Regions from separate parts of the Janthinobacterium sp. SUN176 genome, predicted to be linked through region 1. Evidence: predicted binding sites of a transcription regulator. Region 1 holds the regulator's gene; the other holds the start of a gene.
What was found. The regulator sigma-54, encoded in region 1, starts transcription at its own class of promoters, with help from an activator protein. The targets are predictions, from matches to a motif close to TGGCANGNAANCTGCTTT.

Region 1 (7,566 bases):
CATGTTCGAGCGCGTGCAGGATTTCACGCAAGTGGCGATCCGCGACGTCATGCATGCGCAGCCGCGCAGCATCGCGCCCGAACGCCTGGCCGTCGATGCCGTGGCCGTGATGGAGCAGTTCCGCATCAACCAGATGCTGGTCGTCGATGCCGACGGCAAGCTGGTGGGCGCGCTGCATATCCATGATCTGACGCAAGCGAAGGTGATCTGATGGACAGCGTGGCGGACAACCTGGCGCGGGCGGCCAAGGTCAAACTGATGATCTTTGACGTCGATGGCGTGCTCACCGACGGCAGTCTGCATTTCGGCCCGGACGGCGAGATGATGAAAACGTTTAATGTGTATGATGGCCTGGGCATCAAGCTGCTGCAGGAATCGGGCGTGCAGACGGCCATCATCAGCGCGCGCCGCTCGGCCATCACGGCGCGCCGCGCGCAAGACCTGGGCATTACCCATGTGCACCAGGGCGGTCACGACAAGCTGACGCCGTTTCGTGAATTGCTGGCGCTGACGGGCTTGACGGAAGAGCAATGCGGCTATATCGGCGACGACGTCATCGACGCGCCCATCCTGAAGCGCGTGGGCTTTGCCGTCAGCGTGCCGGGCGGGCGTCCGGAGGCGCAGGGCCTGGCCCACCATGTGACGCAGGCCGGCGGCGGCCGCGGCGCGGTGCGCGAGATCTGCGAATTCCTGCTGCGCGCCCAGGACAACTATGCGCGCGTCATGGCGCCGTTCCTGGAGTGAGGCGCGCCGCCTCGCCAGTGACCTTTGAAAGAGTGAAGCCCTATGCGTAAGCCAGGAGGCGCCCATCGCTGGCGCATGATTTTTACCGTGCTGGGCGCGGTTGTCGTCGCGCTGGGCAGCTTTTGGCTGCTCGAGGTGATGAACAAGAATGGCCAGGACATCACGGCCAGCAAGCATCTGGATGAACCCGACTATTTCATCACCAATTTCAGCATGGTGCGCATGGACTTGACGGGCAAGCCCAGCTATATCGTGTCGGGCACCAAGCTCACGCATTATCCGCTGGACGATTCGTCCGATATCGACCAGCCCTTCGTGCGCAAGCTCACGCCAGGCATGCCGCCGATGAACATGAATGCGGAATTGGCGCATATCGACCAGGACAATACCCGGCTGCAACTGCACCGCAAGGTCGTGATCGACCGCGTGGCCAGTCCGAAGGCGCAGAACCTGACGGTCAAGACGGAAGCGCTGACGGTGTTCCCGGACGAGGAAAGAATGGAAACGGACGTGCCTGTCGATATCCTGACGGGCGCCTCGCGCATCAATGGCGTCGGCATGAAGGCGAATAACGCCACCGGCGTGGTGGAAGTGCAGAATGCGCTGCGCATGGTCCTCCCGCCGAAACCGCGCCCGGCCGCGGCGGCAAAATGACAGAATGAAACAAGGAAACCATACTATGAAGAACATCTTGCTGTTGACCGTATTTTCGCTGGCCATCATGGGCGCGGCGCATGCCGAGAAGGCCGATTCCGAGAAGGAAGCCGTCATCACGGCACGCAGCGGCCACGTCGATGACGTCAAGCAGGTGCGCACCCTGACGGGCGACGTCGTGCTGGTCAAGGGTACCCTGACCATGAAGGCGGGCCGGGCCCTGATCACGGAAGACCCGCAAGGCTACCAGTTCATCACCTTCTGGGCCGATCCCGGCAAGCTTGCGACCTTCCGCCAGAAGCGTGATGGCGCGGGCGACCTGTGGGTCGAAGGCGAAGCGGAGCGCGTGGAATACGACAACAAGACGGAAGTGGTGAAACTGTTTTCCAGAGCCAAGCTGACGCGCCTGGAAGGCGCGAAAGTCACCGATGTGGCCAATGGCGCTTTCATCTCGTATGACAGCCGCAAGGAAGAATTTGCGATGGAAAATTCCAACAGCGGCACCAGCACCGCCGATGGCGGCAGCGTGCGCATGGTGATCCAGCCGAAGACCAAGGCGCCGGCAGCGGAGAAAGCGCCGGCCACGCCCGCGCCAGGAAAGAAATAATGGAAAATACACGTTGCGGCAGCACCCTGATCGTTCGCGGGCTGCAAAAAACCTATGGCAAGCGGCAAGTCGTGCATGATGTTTCGCTGCAAGTCGAATGCGGCGAAGTGGTGGGCTTGCTGGGCCCGAACGGCGCCGGCAAGACCACCTCGTTCTACATGATCGTCGGCCTGGTGCCGTCCGATGGTGGCAGCATCGATATCAGCGGCGTGGATATCTCCAGCCTGCCGATCCACCGCCGTGCGCAGATGGGCCTGTCCTACCTGCCGCAGGAAGCGTCCGTTTTCCGCAAGCTGACGGTGGAAGACAATATCCGCGCCGTGCTGGAAATCCAGACCGTCGAAGGCCGTCCGCTGACGAAGGCCGAGATCGAGGAGCGGCTGGATAAATTGCTGGCCGACTTGCAGATTGAAAAGCTGCGCGAGAACCAGGCGCTGTCCCTGTCCGGTGGCGAACGCCGCCGCGTGGAAATCGCCCGCGCGCTGGCCACCGATCCCCGTTTCGTGCTGCTCGACGAGCCGTTCGCCGGCGTCGATCCGATCGCCGTGATCGAGATCCAGCGCATCGTGCGTTTCTTGAAGGAGCGCAATATCGGCGTGCTGATTACCGATCATAATGTGCGTGAGACGCTGGGTATTTGCGACCGCGCCTACATCATCAACCAGGGCTCGGTGCTGGCGTCGGGACGCCCCGACGACATCATTGCGAACGAGTCGGTACGCCGGGTCTATCTGGGCGAACACTTCCGCATGTAAGCCAATGAAACAATCATTGCAGCTGCGCACTTCGCAGCACCTGGCACTGACGCCGCAGTTGCAGCAATCGATACGCCTGTTGCAATTGTCTACCCTGGAATTGCACCAGGAACTCGAGCAATTGCTGACGGACAATCCCTTGCTCGAACGCCTCGATGATCCGCTCGACCGCTCGCTGCGCCTGCTGTCCGACGGGGCCTTGAGCTCCACGGCCGCACCGGCCGAAGCGCCGCCCCAGCCGCCAGGCCAGGAGGCGCCCGCAGCGCCGGCCGAAGCGGAAGCGTTTGACGGCGAGGGGGGCGACAGCCCGGCCGCCGCGGATGGCGGCGACAGCGACTGGAGTGAGGCGAGCCGGGGCAAGGCGCCCGACGACGAAGATTCGCGTCCGCAATTGGAGGCCCATCACTGCACTCTGCGCGAACACCTGATGGAGCAGATGCGCGTGACGGTGCTCGAATTGCGCGACCGCGCGCTGGTCGAGCTGATCATCGACGCGCTCGACGACAATGGCTACCTGGAAGAGTCGCTCGACGACATCCTGGCGCGCCTGCCGGAAGAGCTGGAAATCGACGCCGACGAGATGCGCACGGCCTTGTCGCTGCTGCAAAGTTTCGATCCGCCGGGCGTGGGCGCGCGCAACGCGTCCGAATGCCTGGCCCTGCAAATCAAGCGCTTGCCACACATCGCCATGGTGACGCGGCGCATGGCCCTCGTCATCGTGGAAAAGCACCTGGCCTGGTTTGCCCAGCGCGATTTCAACAAGCTGAAAAAAGCCCTCGATTGCGACGATGAAGACTTGCGCGAAGCGCAGACGGTGATTCGCCAGTGCAATCCGCATCCGGGCGCCGTGTTCGCCTCGGACGTGTCCGATTACGTGGTGCCCGACGTCGTCGTCAAGCGCGCGCGCAATGGCTGGCAAGTGACCTTGAACAACGACGTCATGCCGCGCCTGCGCGTCAACGCCATGTACGCCAACTTGCTCAAGCAGGGCAAGGGGGAGGGCGCCATGGGCGCACAGTTGCAGGAAGCCAAGTGGCTGATCAAGAATATGCGCCAGCGCTTCGACACGATCCTGCGCGTGGCGCAGGCGATAGTAGAAAGACAAAAGAACTTTTTCTCGCATGGGGCCGTTGCCATGCGCCCCCTTGTGCTCCGTGAAATAGCTGATACACTGGGTTTACACGAGAGTACTATCTCGCGGGTAACAACTCAAAAGTACATGCTGACCCCGCACGGCATGTTCGAGTTGAAATATTTCTTTGGTAGCCACGTCGCCACCGAAGCGGGGGGCGAAGCGTCATCGACGGCGATACGGGCATTGATCGTGCAACTGACAGGAGCAGAAGACCCTAAAAATCCTTTATCCGACAGTAAGATTGCGGACATGCTGGGGGAACAAGGCATGGTGATTGCGCGACGTACTGTTGCCAAATACCGGGAAGCATTAAAAATTCCGCCAGTGAGCCTGCGTAAGTGTTTGTAAGTTTTTTTCGGTTCCTCTGCGGGCCGGATAGGATGGACCGCACGAACCCGATCATCTTTAGGAGTGTGTATGAATCTCACCATCAGCGGACATCATCTCGAAGTGACACCAGCCATCCGTGAATACGTACAAACGAAGCTGGAGCGCGTGAAACGTCATTTCGATCAAGTCATCGATATCGCCGTGATTCTGACCGTGGATAACCTCAAAGAGAAAGAAAAACGTCAAAAGGCTGAAGTCAACCTGCGTTTGAGCGGCAAGACTGTCTATGTGGAAAGCTTGGCGCACGACCTGTACGCCGCGATCGATACGCTGATCGACAAGCTCGATAGGCAAGTGATGAAATACAAAACCAAAGTGCAAGGGCACGGTAAAGAGGCGATCAAGCATCTGCCAGACAACTCCGAGGAAGAAGCCGTCGTCGCCGTCTAAGGCCACCCGCTTCCAGCAGTTGTGATCAACTAAGGGCGCACATTGCGCCCTTTTTTGCGCCCAGCGGAACGCAATGTTCCCCGCGCAGGCATTAGAATATTCGCACTTTCACTTCTTTCCTGCCTGCCATGAGCGACTTCGTCCAGACTTCCATCCGCAACCGCACCGGGCACATCGTGCTCGACCGTCCGAAAGCCTTGAATTCCCTGTCGCTGGAGATGGTGCGCGCCCTGAGCGCGGCCCTGCTGGCCTGGCGCGACGATCCGCAGGTGGACGCCGTCGTGATCCGCTCCAGCAGCGACAAAGCCCTGTGCGCCGGCGGCGACATCCGTTTCTTTTACGATGCGGGTCTGGCCACGCCGCAAGGCGGCAGCGCCCTGCTGGAAGATTTCTTTACGGAAGAATATGCTTTAAATCATTTAATTCATTTCTACCCGAAACCGTATATCGCCGTGATGGATGGCGTGGTGATGGGCGGCGGCATGGGCGTGGCGCAAGCCGGGCCAGGCAACCGCTTGCGCATCGTGACGGGCCGCACGCGCATGGCCATGCCGGAAGTCAATATCGGCCTGTTCCCGGACGTGGGCGGCAGTTATTTCCTGTCCCGCCTGGCCGGCCAGCTGGGCCTGTACCTGGGCTTGACGGGCTTGACGATCAACGCGGCCGACGCCCTGTACACGGGCCTGGCCGATGTCTACCTGCCCGAAGCGCAGATGGGGGCGCTGCTGGACCTGTTTGAATCGACGCCGGGCGAGGCCTTGCCTGTGGCCATCAAGGCGCTGGCGGCGCCATTCCAGGCCGAGGCGGGGGTATCCCCCCTGGCCACGGCGCGCGCGGCGCTGGACCGCCATTTCAGCGCCGGCTCCGTTGCGGCCATCATGGCCTCGCTGGCGCAGGACGACAGTGCGTTCGCCGCCAAGGCGCTGGCGGCCATGCGCTTGCGTTCGCCCTTGATGATGTCGGTGACCCTGGAATTGCTGCAGCGGGGCGCCCACCTGGGCGTGGCCGATTGCCTGCGCCTGGAGCGCACGGTGGTACGCCATAATTTCGAACATGGCGAAGTGCTCGAGGGCGTGCGCGCGCTGGTGGTCGACAAGGACAATGCCCCTCGCTGGAACCCCGCCAGCCTGGACGAAGTCGACGCGGCCATGGTGGCGCGCTTCTTTGCCCCCGTCTGGCCGGCCGCTGCGCATCCGCTGCGCCACCTCGATTAACTAGCTGCGCTCGCGGTGGCGCAGTACCACGCGCTCGTTGGGGCCGAAATATTGCGCCAGCCGCTCCGCCATGTACACGGAGCGGTGCTGGCCGCCCGTGCAACCGAGGGCCACCGTCAGGTAGCTGCGGTTGTCGGACTTGAATGATGGCAACCATTTCTCGATGAAGGCGCGGATGTCGGCCAGCAGTTCCAGCGCGCTGGGCTGCGCGTCGAGGAAGGCGATCACGGGCGCGTCGCGTCCGTCGAGGGGGCGCAAGGCGAGGTCGTAATAGGGATTCGGCAAGGCCCGCACGTCGAAGACGAAATCGGCGTCCAGCGGCACGCCCAGCTTGAAGGCGAACGATTCGAAGAACAGGGTCAGCGGCGCGCGTTCGGAGGCGACGATATCCTTGATCCAGGCACGCAGCTTGTTGGCGCTCAGTTCCGACGTGTCGATCACATGGCCCAGCTGTTCGATGGTCGACAGGCGTTCGCGCTCTTCCGAAATGCACTCGATCAGGGTGCGGCGGCTGGCCGGATTCTGGTTCGGACGCAATTCGTGCGACAGCGGATGGCTGCGCCGCGTTTCCGAGAAGCGCGCCACCAGCGAATGCGTGGTGGCTGTCAGGAACATGACCTTGACGTCGTGCCCCTGGTCGCGCAGCAGGGCCACATTGTGCGGCAGGCTGGTCAGCGACTCGGCGCTGCGCGCATCGACGGCGACGGCCAGTTGCGGTGTACCTTCGTCGAGCAGGGTCTGCACCAGGCTGGGCAGCAAGGCCGGTGGCAGGTTGTCGACACAATAGTAACCGGTATCTTCCAGCACATTGAGCGCGACGGATTTACCGGAGCCGGATATTCCGGTGATAAGGACGATATGCATAACCCGATCATACAATAAAGACCGGCGCTCCGCTCCCAAGGCAACTATCTTTACAAATTATTGCAATTTCGACTGTAGTATTGGTTAAACAAAAGAGGGCGTGCTTCTTGCAACGCTAGTCACCACTCATTGCTAATCTCTGGTGCAGCAGGGAATTCACGCAGCACTGCTGCGTGCCTGCGCAACGGTTCGCCCTTGCAAGGGTGAACTCCTTGGCAACATTAATCGCCACTCATGGCGAGTCGTTGCCGTTCCATGAACTCCTGCAAGGTATCGATGCCGCGCAGTTGCAAAATCGTATTGCGCACGGCCGCTTCCAGCAGCACGGCGATGTTGCGGCCGGCGGCGACGGGGATGACGACCTTGCGCACGGGCAAGCCCAGCACGTCTTCCGTGGGGAACAGGAAAGGCAGGCGCTCGACTTCTTCTTCCAGCGCGTTGCGGCGCACGAGGTGCACGATCAGCTTCAGGCGCATCTTGCGGCGTACGGCCGTTTCGCCAAAGATGGCCTTGATATCGAGCAAGCCCAGTCCCCGCACTTCCAGCAGGTTTTGCAGCAGGGGCGGGCAGCGGCCTTCGATCATGTTGGGCGCGATGCGCGAGAATTCGACGGCGTCGTCGGCCACCAGGCCGTGGCTGCGCGAGATCAGTTCCAGCCCCAGCTCGCTCTTGCCCAGGCCCGAGTCGCCCGTGATCAGCACGCCCACGCCCAGCACGTCCATGAACACGCCATGCATGATGATGCGCTGCGCCAGTTTTTTCGACAGGTAGACGCGCAGGAAGTCGATCACTTGCGCGGCCGGCAGCGGGGTG
Region 2 (7,566 bases), on a different contig from region 1:
CGGATCAGATGCCCCAGGTGATGCTTTCACCTTCCGCCTTGGCCGAGCGCAGCATTTCCATCAAAGGATAGGCGCGCTGCGAAAAATGCACTTTTTGTGCGCGCGCATGGGCGCCTGTTTCACCGTCTTCCAGCGTTTCCGGCGTATGCGCATCGTGTTCGATGTCATTTTCCGGATGCAGTTTGCTTTCCGCGACTTCTTTTTCCAGCAGGGCCAGGGCATCGCCCGCTTCCGCTGGCGTGATGACGCCGCGCGTGGGGTTCTTGTGCAGGATGTCGAGGATGCGCTGGGCATGCTCCTGGTACATCAGCACTTCTGGGGAGGATTTGGATTTGAATGAGATCAACATAAGCGCTTTCTGAAACTTGTTGTTAGTGTTGAAACAATATCACGACTTGAAATGTCGCACAGGCCGTCCGATTGCCCGGATTGCACATTTGCAAGCCGGATAGGGCCATCTGTTGGACAACGCACGTATTTACAAGAGCGTGTTTACCGTGAAAACATCCGTTTAAGCGATCGTTAAGTCTCAATCCAGTTTCACCGAGTCCATGAACGTGTCGATGGTGTCACGCGACAGCTTGCTTTCTTCACCGAGTATGATGATCTGGAAGATGCGTTTGTCCTGCGCCACAAAACGGCCGACCAGCAGGACGGGCTTGCCCTGCTGCGTCCCCGTCGCTTCGACGCTCAGCGCGCTGCGTTGATGGCTACCGGCCGCCGTGCTGCTGGCCGTCGATGCGGATTTCTCGCTGCGCACGACACCATTGATATTTTTCAACAGGGCTGTCTGCATGGCGGGCAGGGCCGTTTGTGCCTGTTCCGCACTGTCGAGCATGGCACTGCCGATGGCGAAGGTATTGCCATCGACCTCGCTGGCCGTCATGGTCAGGCTGACTTTCTTGCCGTCGAGATCGATCTCGCGCGTCAGCACGGCCGGCTTGCCCGGAAACAGGGCCGTAAACTGGGCGTCGGGGCTGCGATAGTCGCGCCAGTCGAATTTCGGACTGCAGGCGGACAGGATGCTGGCGGCCGCGAGCGTAGCCAGAAAGAGGGCAAGTGATGTTTTTTTCATCAGCAGATGGTAGCAGCGCTGCCAATCACGCGCAATCGTGCACGTGTAGGGTTCACCGCTTGCCTTATATCTCGCGCAGTACGCGCCGGTACTGGATCGCTTCGGCAACATGCGGTTGCGTGATGGCGGGGCTGCCCGCCAAGTCCGCGATACTGCGCGACACGCGCAGCACCCGGTGGTAGGTGCGCGCCGACCAGTGCAGGCGCGTCATGGCGCCATGTAACAACTGTTCGCCATGTGGTTCCAGGCGACAATGTTGTTCGATTTCCGTGTTGCTCAGCTGCTGGTTCGCCTTTCCCTGGCGTACCAGCTGCAAGGCATAGGCTGCCGCTACCCGCGCGGCGATCGCTTGCGTACTTTCGCCGGCGCCTGCACGTCGCCCCAGCGCCGCGGGCGGCATGGCGGCCACTTCAATCTGCAGGTCGATACGGTCGAGCAGCGGGCCCGACAGACGATTGTGATAGCGCAATACGGCGTCTGGCGTGCAGCGGCAACGGCCGGAAGCGTGCCCCAGATAGCCGCACGGGCAGGGATTCATGGCGGCAATCAATTGAAAACGGGCAGGAAACTCGGCCTGGCGTGCCGCGCGTGAAATGCTGATCACGCCCGATTCCATGGGCTGGCGCAGCACGTCGAGCACCCGGCGGTGGAATTCGGCAATTTCATCGAGAAACAGCACGCCGCAGTGGGCCAGCGAGATTTCTCCCGGGCGCGGCACGTTGCCGCCGCCCACCAGGGCTACGCCGGACGCCGTCTGGTGCGGGGCGCGGTAGGGCCGCCGTTTCCAATGCTCCACCTTGAAGTGGCTGCCCAGCGAATGCACGGCCGCCGATTCCAGCGCCTCTTCATCGCTCATGGGCGGCAGCACGCCAGGGAAGCGGCTGGCCAGCATGGTCTTGCCTGCGCCCGGTGGTCCCACCATCAGGATGTTGTGACCGCCCGCTGCCGCCACTTCCAGTGCGCGTCGTGCCTGCAGCTGCCCTTGCACGTCGGCAAAGTCGGGATAGGGAAAAGCGTGCGGTGCCAGCACGGGCTGGTGGCGTTGCAGGGCAGTCTGGCTGGCGTGCCTGGCAAAATGCGCACAGACCTCGAGCAGGCTGTGGGCGGGATAGATGCAGGCATCGCTGACGAGAGCCGCCTCGTCCGCGTTCGCCTGCGGCAGGATGAAGGCGCGTGGCGTGCCCGACTGGCTGCGCTGCATGGCAAAGGTCATGGCCAGGGCGCCGCGGATGGGACGCAACTGGCCAGACAGCGACAGTTCGCCCGCGAATTCATAGTGCTGTAATTGGTCGCCCGGCAACTGGCCGGAGGCAGCCAGGATGCCCAGTGCGATGGGCAAGTCGAAGCGGCCCGATTCCTTGGGCAAGTCTGCCGGCGCCAGATTGGCCGTGATGCGCCGCGCCGGCATCTCGAAGCCGCAGTTTTGCAACGCGGCACGCACACGGTCGCGCGACTCCTTCACTTCCGTATCCGGCAGGCCGACAATCGTAAACGAAGGCAAGCCATTGGCAAGGTGGACTTCGACACTTACCTCGGGCGCCTCCATGCCGGCCAGGGCGCGGCTTTTCAGGACGGCCAGGCTCATCAGACTCCCCTGTAGCGCGGACGCGGGCAGGATCAGTCTAGCGCTTGAAAAGGTGTGAGGCTTGAGGTATGCCAGCAAGGTCGCCGATTACGGCGCCCTGCGTGCAGCAGCGGTTCAGGCTTTTGGATCGTTCAGGCGCGTTTCCAGTTCGATCAGACGCAATTCCAGTGCATCCAGTTTGGCACGGGTCTTGGCCAGCACTTGCGCCTGGATATCGAATTCCTCGCGCGTGACGAGATCGAGGCGGGCGAAGCCCTGGGTCATCATCGATTTCACATTTTTCTCGATATCCTTGGCCGGCGAGTTTTCGATGGCTTGATGGATCTTGCCCTGCAAGTCGTTAAAGAAGGTATTCATGTCCATGGTCAGTCCTTTTATGGTGCGGCCTGTGCATCGCACCATTGCGGTGCACAGCAGCGTTAATCTGGTGCGAAACTGGGCGCTTCATTGTGCTTCAGCAGTCCGTTGCCGCATTCCTGGCCGTGTGCAGGGTATGTATGGACGGAAATGCACCTGTCAAGGTGGCAATAGAGCTGGCACGTATTCTGCTAAAGAAGGTATGAACGCTTTGTGATCTCCAGCCAAGATTTTAAACCTCAACCGCTTTAAAAGTTCAATAAAAGGGAATCGCCATGAAGAATCTGTCCAAGAACATGACTTTAGCTGCAGCGTTGACGCTGGCCATGACCGCCTTGTGCGGTAGCGCCATGGCCCAGGATGCAGTGGCGGCGCCTGCTGTGGCCGAAGCGGTACCTGATAACGTGGTGAGCTACAACGTGGCGCTGACCAGCGATTACCGTTACCGCGGCATCTCGCAAAGCCGCTTGAACCCGGCCATCAGCGGCGGTGCCGACTATACCCATAACCCGACGGGCCTGTATGTGGGCACCTGGCTGTCGAGCATCAAATGGATCAAGGACGGCGGCGGCGATACCAATCTGGAATGGGATATCTACGGCGGCAAGCGGGGCGAGATCAGCAAGGATTTTACCTATGACGTGGGCGGCCTGTACTACTTCTACCCATCGAATGGACTGAGCACCAATGCCAACACCTTCGAGCTGTACGGCCAGCTGGGTTATGGCCCCGCGTACATCAAGTACTCGCATTCGACCACCAATCTGTTCGGCGTGGCCGACAGCAAGAACAGCGGCTACCTCGACGTGGGCGCCAACGTCGAGGTGCACGACGGTTACATCTTGAATCTGCACGCCGGGCGCCAGAAGGTAGAACACAACGATTCCCTCAGCTACAGCGATTACAAGATCGGCGTGACCAAGGACTTCGGCATGGCGACCGTTGCCCTGGCGGTCGTCAAGGCCAATATCGTATCGCTGGCACCGAATGGCAAGAATCTGGCGAAATCCGGTCTCGTGCTGACCGTATCGAAAACCTTTTAAGCGAGACAGCCATGAAAATGATTACTGCAATCATTAAACCGTTCAAACTGGACGAAGTACGCGAAGCTTTGTCGGCTATCAATGTGCAAGGCATTACCGTCACGGAAGTCAAGGGTTTCGGCCGCCAGAAAGGTCACACGGAACTCTACCGTGGCGCCGAGTATGTCGTTGATTTCTTGCCAAAAACCAAGATTGAAGCGGCCGTCGATGACGCCATTGTCGACCAGGCCATCGAAGCGATCGAAGGCGCCGCGCGTACCGGTAAAATCGGTGATGGCAAGATTTTCGTCTACAACCTGGAACAGGTCATCCGCATCCGTACCGGTGAAACCGGCAACGAAGCGCTCTAAGGGGAATATTGATGCATAAAAATATAACAAAATTGCTAGCCGGGATAGCCTGTCTGTGTGCGTTTGGCGTCGCCACGCCGAGCTTTGCCGATGCGCCCGCCAAGACGGAGGCGGCCACGACCGCGGCCGTTGCCGCCCCGGCTGTGACGCCCGTGCCTGACGCAGCCGCTCCGGCTGCCGCCGCTCCAGCCCCGGCCGCTGCCGCGCCAGCCGCCGCGCCCGTTGCCAACAAGGGCGACACCAGTTTCATGATGATCAGCACCTTGCTGGTGATCTTGATGACGATCCCCGGCCTGGCCCTGTTCTACGGCGGCCTGGTGCGCTCGAAAAACATGCTGTCGGTGCTGATGCAAGTGTTCATGGTGTTCGCGCTGGTCATCGTCCTGTGGTGCATCTACGGCTACTCGATTGCCTTCACGGAAAAAACCGCCTTCTTCGGTGGCTTCGACCGCCTGTTCCTGAACGGCATCTGGGATCCGGCCAAGGGCACGTTTGCCGCCGCCGCCACCTTCAGCAAGGGTGTCGTCATTCCCGAGTTCGTCTTCGTCGCTTTCCAGGGCACGTTTGCCGCCATCACCTGCGCGCTGATCGTCGGCGCCTTTGCCGAGCGCGCCAAGTTTGCCGCCGTGCTGGCCTTCGTCGTGCTGTGGTTCACGTTCGCCTACCTGCCAGCGGCCCACATGGTGTGGTTCTGGACCGGTCCGGACCTGATCACCAACGCCGCCACCTCGGCCAGCGAAGCCCTGAAGGCGGGCTGGATCTGGCAAAAAGGCGCGCTGGACTTCGCCGGCGGCACCGTGGTGCACATCAACGCCGCTGTCGCCGGCCTGGTGGGGGCCATCATGATCGGCAAGCGCGTCGGTTACGGCCGCGAATCGATGGCGCCGCACTCGCTGACGATGACCATGATCGGCGCGTCGCTGCTGTGGGTGGGCTGGTTCGGTTTCAATGCCGGTTCCTCGCTGGAAGCAGGCGACGTGGCGGCTTTGGCTTTCGTCAATACCTTGCTGGCAACGGCCGCCGCCACCCTGTCGTGGGTGTTTGGCGAATGGATTTCCAAGGGCAAGCCTTCCATGCTCGGTGGCGCGTCCGGCGCCGTGGCCGGCCTGGTGGCGATCACCCCGGCGGCCGGCTTTGTCGGCCCGATGGGCGGCCTGGTCATCGGCTTGCTGGCCGGTGTCGTCTGCCTGTGGGGCGTGAATGGCCTGAAACGCCTGATCGGCGCCGACGATTCGCTCGACGTATTCGGCGTGCATGGCGTGGGCGGTATCCTGGGCGCCTTGCTGACGGGTGTGTTTGCTGCACCACAACTGGGCGGCCAGGGCATCTTCGACTATGTCACCAACAAGATGTCGGCGGATCCGTACTCGATCGGCCACCAGGTGTGGGTGCAGGCGCAAGCGGTCGGCACCACCATCGTCTGGTCGGCCCTGGTTTCCCTCGTTGCCTATAAACTGGTCGACATCGTCATCGGCCTGCGCGTACCGGAAGAAGAAGAGCGCGAAGGCCTCGATATCACCAGCCACGGCGAGCAAGCGTATCATGGCTAAATAGCAATTATCTGGCATGCCAGCGCCCCGGCGCGGCATGTCCTGCTGGAAAAGGCGCCTCATTGAGGTGCCTTTTTTTCGTTGTGGGAATGGAAAAGGTCTTTAAAACAAGGCTTTTGCCCCGATTTGGGGTACTTACACGGTAATATAGTCGGCAGTTCTGTGTGCTTTTTTGAATACTGCACATAATTTAAGGATGTAACTATGGTTCCCCATCTCGTCACGGCCCTGACCGGACCGCTGCTCGACCTCGAAAAAAAGATTCTGGCCGCGACGCCGGCCATTGAGCGCTGGTTTCGCATGGAGTGGCAAGAGCACACGCCGCCCTTCTATTGCTCGGTAGACTTGCGTAATGCGGGCTACAAGCTGGCGCCCGTCGATACCAATCTGTTCCCTGGCGGTTTCCACAACCTGGCGACGGAAATGCTGCCCTTGTCCGTGCAGGCGGCCATGGCCGCCATCGACAAGTATTGCCCGGATGCCCGCAACCTGCTGATCGTGCCGGAATTGCACAACACCACGCCGCAATACCTGCAGAACGTGGCGCGATTGATGCAGATATTCCGCCAGACGGGGCTGCACGTGCGCTTCGGCTCGTGGTCGCCCGACATCACCCAGCCGACACCGTTGGCGTTGCCAGATGGCAACATGCTCGTCATCGAGCCCCTCGTGCGCCTGAACAATGGCCGCCGCCTGGGCTTGAAGGATTTCGACCCGTGCACGATTCTTCTGAATAACGACTTGTCGGACGGCATTCCCGATATCTTGCAAAATATTCATGAGCAAAGCCTGCTGCCGCCCTTGCATGCGGGCTGGGCCTTGCGCCGCAAGAGCAACCACTACACGGCCTACGATGAAGTGGTGAAAAAATTCGGCAAGATGATCGATGTCGACCCGTGGATGCTCAACCCCTTCCACGCCAAGTGCAGCGACGTGAACTTCCAGGAAGGCGAGGGCGAAGATGCGCTGGCCGCCAGCGTCGACGTGCTGCTGGCCAAGATCCGCAAGAAATACAAGGAATACGGCATCAAGGAAAAGCCCTTCGTCATCGTCAAGCCCGATGCGGGCACGTATGGCACGGGCATCATGACGGTGCGCGACGCCAGCGAAGTGCGTGACCTGTCGCGCAAGCAGCGCGACAAGATGTCCATTGTCAAGGACGGCAAGGTTGTCACCGATGTCATCATCCAGGAAGGCGTGCCGACCTTTGAAAGCATCAAGGATGCCGTGGCCGAGCCGGTCGTGTACATGATCGACCGCTATGTGGTGGGCGGTTTCTACCGCGTGCACGCGGAAAAGGGCGTGGACCAGAACCTGAACGCGCCCGGCTCGCAGTACGTGCCGCTGGCATTTGCCCAGCAGCATGCCGTGCCGGACTTGAAGGCCAAGCCGGGCACGGCCGCGCCGAACCGCTTCTATGTGTATGGCGTGGTGGCGCGCCTGGCCTTGCTGGCCGCGTCGCTGGAAATGGAGCGCACGGACCCGAATCCCGAGGTGTATTGATCCATCCCTGCGGCTTGCCGGGCGCGGTGACTACCGCGCCCGGCGATCTCGGCTAGAATCAAGCATTCCTTATCCAGGCTCCCCGATTGGACGCACCATGAAA

Region 2: O3299_RS26515 (TorF family putative porin) is a predicted target of sigma-54. The motif match lies at 3,195-3,212, and genes of this name have one in related genera.

The regions. Positions count from the first base shown of each region.
Region 1 is NZ_JAPWIA010000004.1:94,279-101,844, forward strand. It holds gene O3299_RS23270 (SIS domain-containing protein) at 1-211, shown strand, start outside; gene O3299_RS23275 (HAD family hydrolase) at 211-744, shown strand; gene lptC (LPS export ABC transporter periplasmic protein LptC) at 787-1,398, shown strand; gene lptA (lipopolysaccharide transport periplasmic protein LptA) at 1,424-2,005, shown strand; gene lptB (LPS export ABC transporter ATP-binding protein) at 2,005-2,760, shown strand; gene O3299_RS23295 (RNA polymerase factor sigma-54) at 2,765-4,243, shown strand; gene hpf (ribosome hibernation-promoting factor, HPF/YfiA family) at 4,313-4,675, shown strand; gene O3299_RS23305 (enoyl-CoA hydratase/isomerase family protein) at 4,804-5,889, shown strand; gene rapZ (RNase adapter RapZ) at 5,890-6,753, opposite strand; gene hprK (HPr(Ser) kinase/phosphatase) at 6,975-7,566, opposite strand, start outside.
Region 2 is NZ_JAPWIA010000006.1:257,842-265,407, reverse strand. It holds gene O3299_RS26535 (DUF1840 domain-containing protein) at 5-349, opposite strand; gene O3299_RS26530 (hypothetical protein) at 530-1,075, opposite strand; gene O3299_RS26525 (YifB family Mg chelatase-like AAA ATPase) at 1,140-2,660, opposite strand; gene O3299_RS26520 (accessory factor UbiK family protein) at 2,775-3,023, opposite strand; gene O3299_RS26515 (TorF family putative porin) at 3,293-4,060, shown strand; gene O3299_RS26510 (P-II family nitrogen regulator) at 4,072-4,410, shown strand; gene O3299_RS26505 (ammonium transporter) at 4,422-5,960, shown strand; gene gshA (glutamate--cysteine ligase) at 6,165-7,463, shown strand; gene gshB (glutathione synthase) at 7,561-7,566, shown strand, end outside.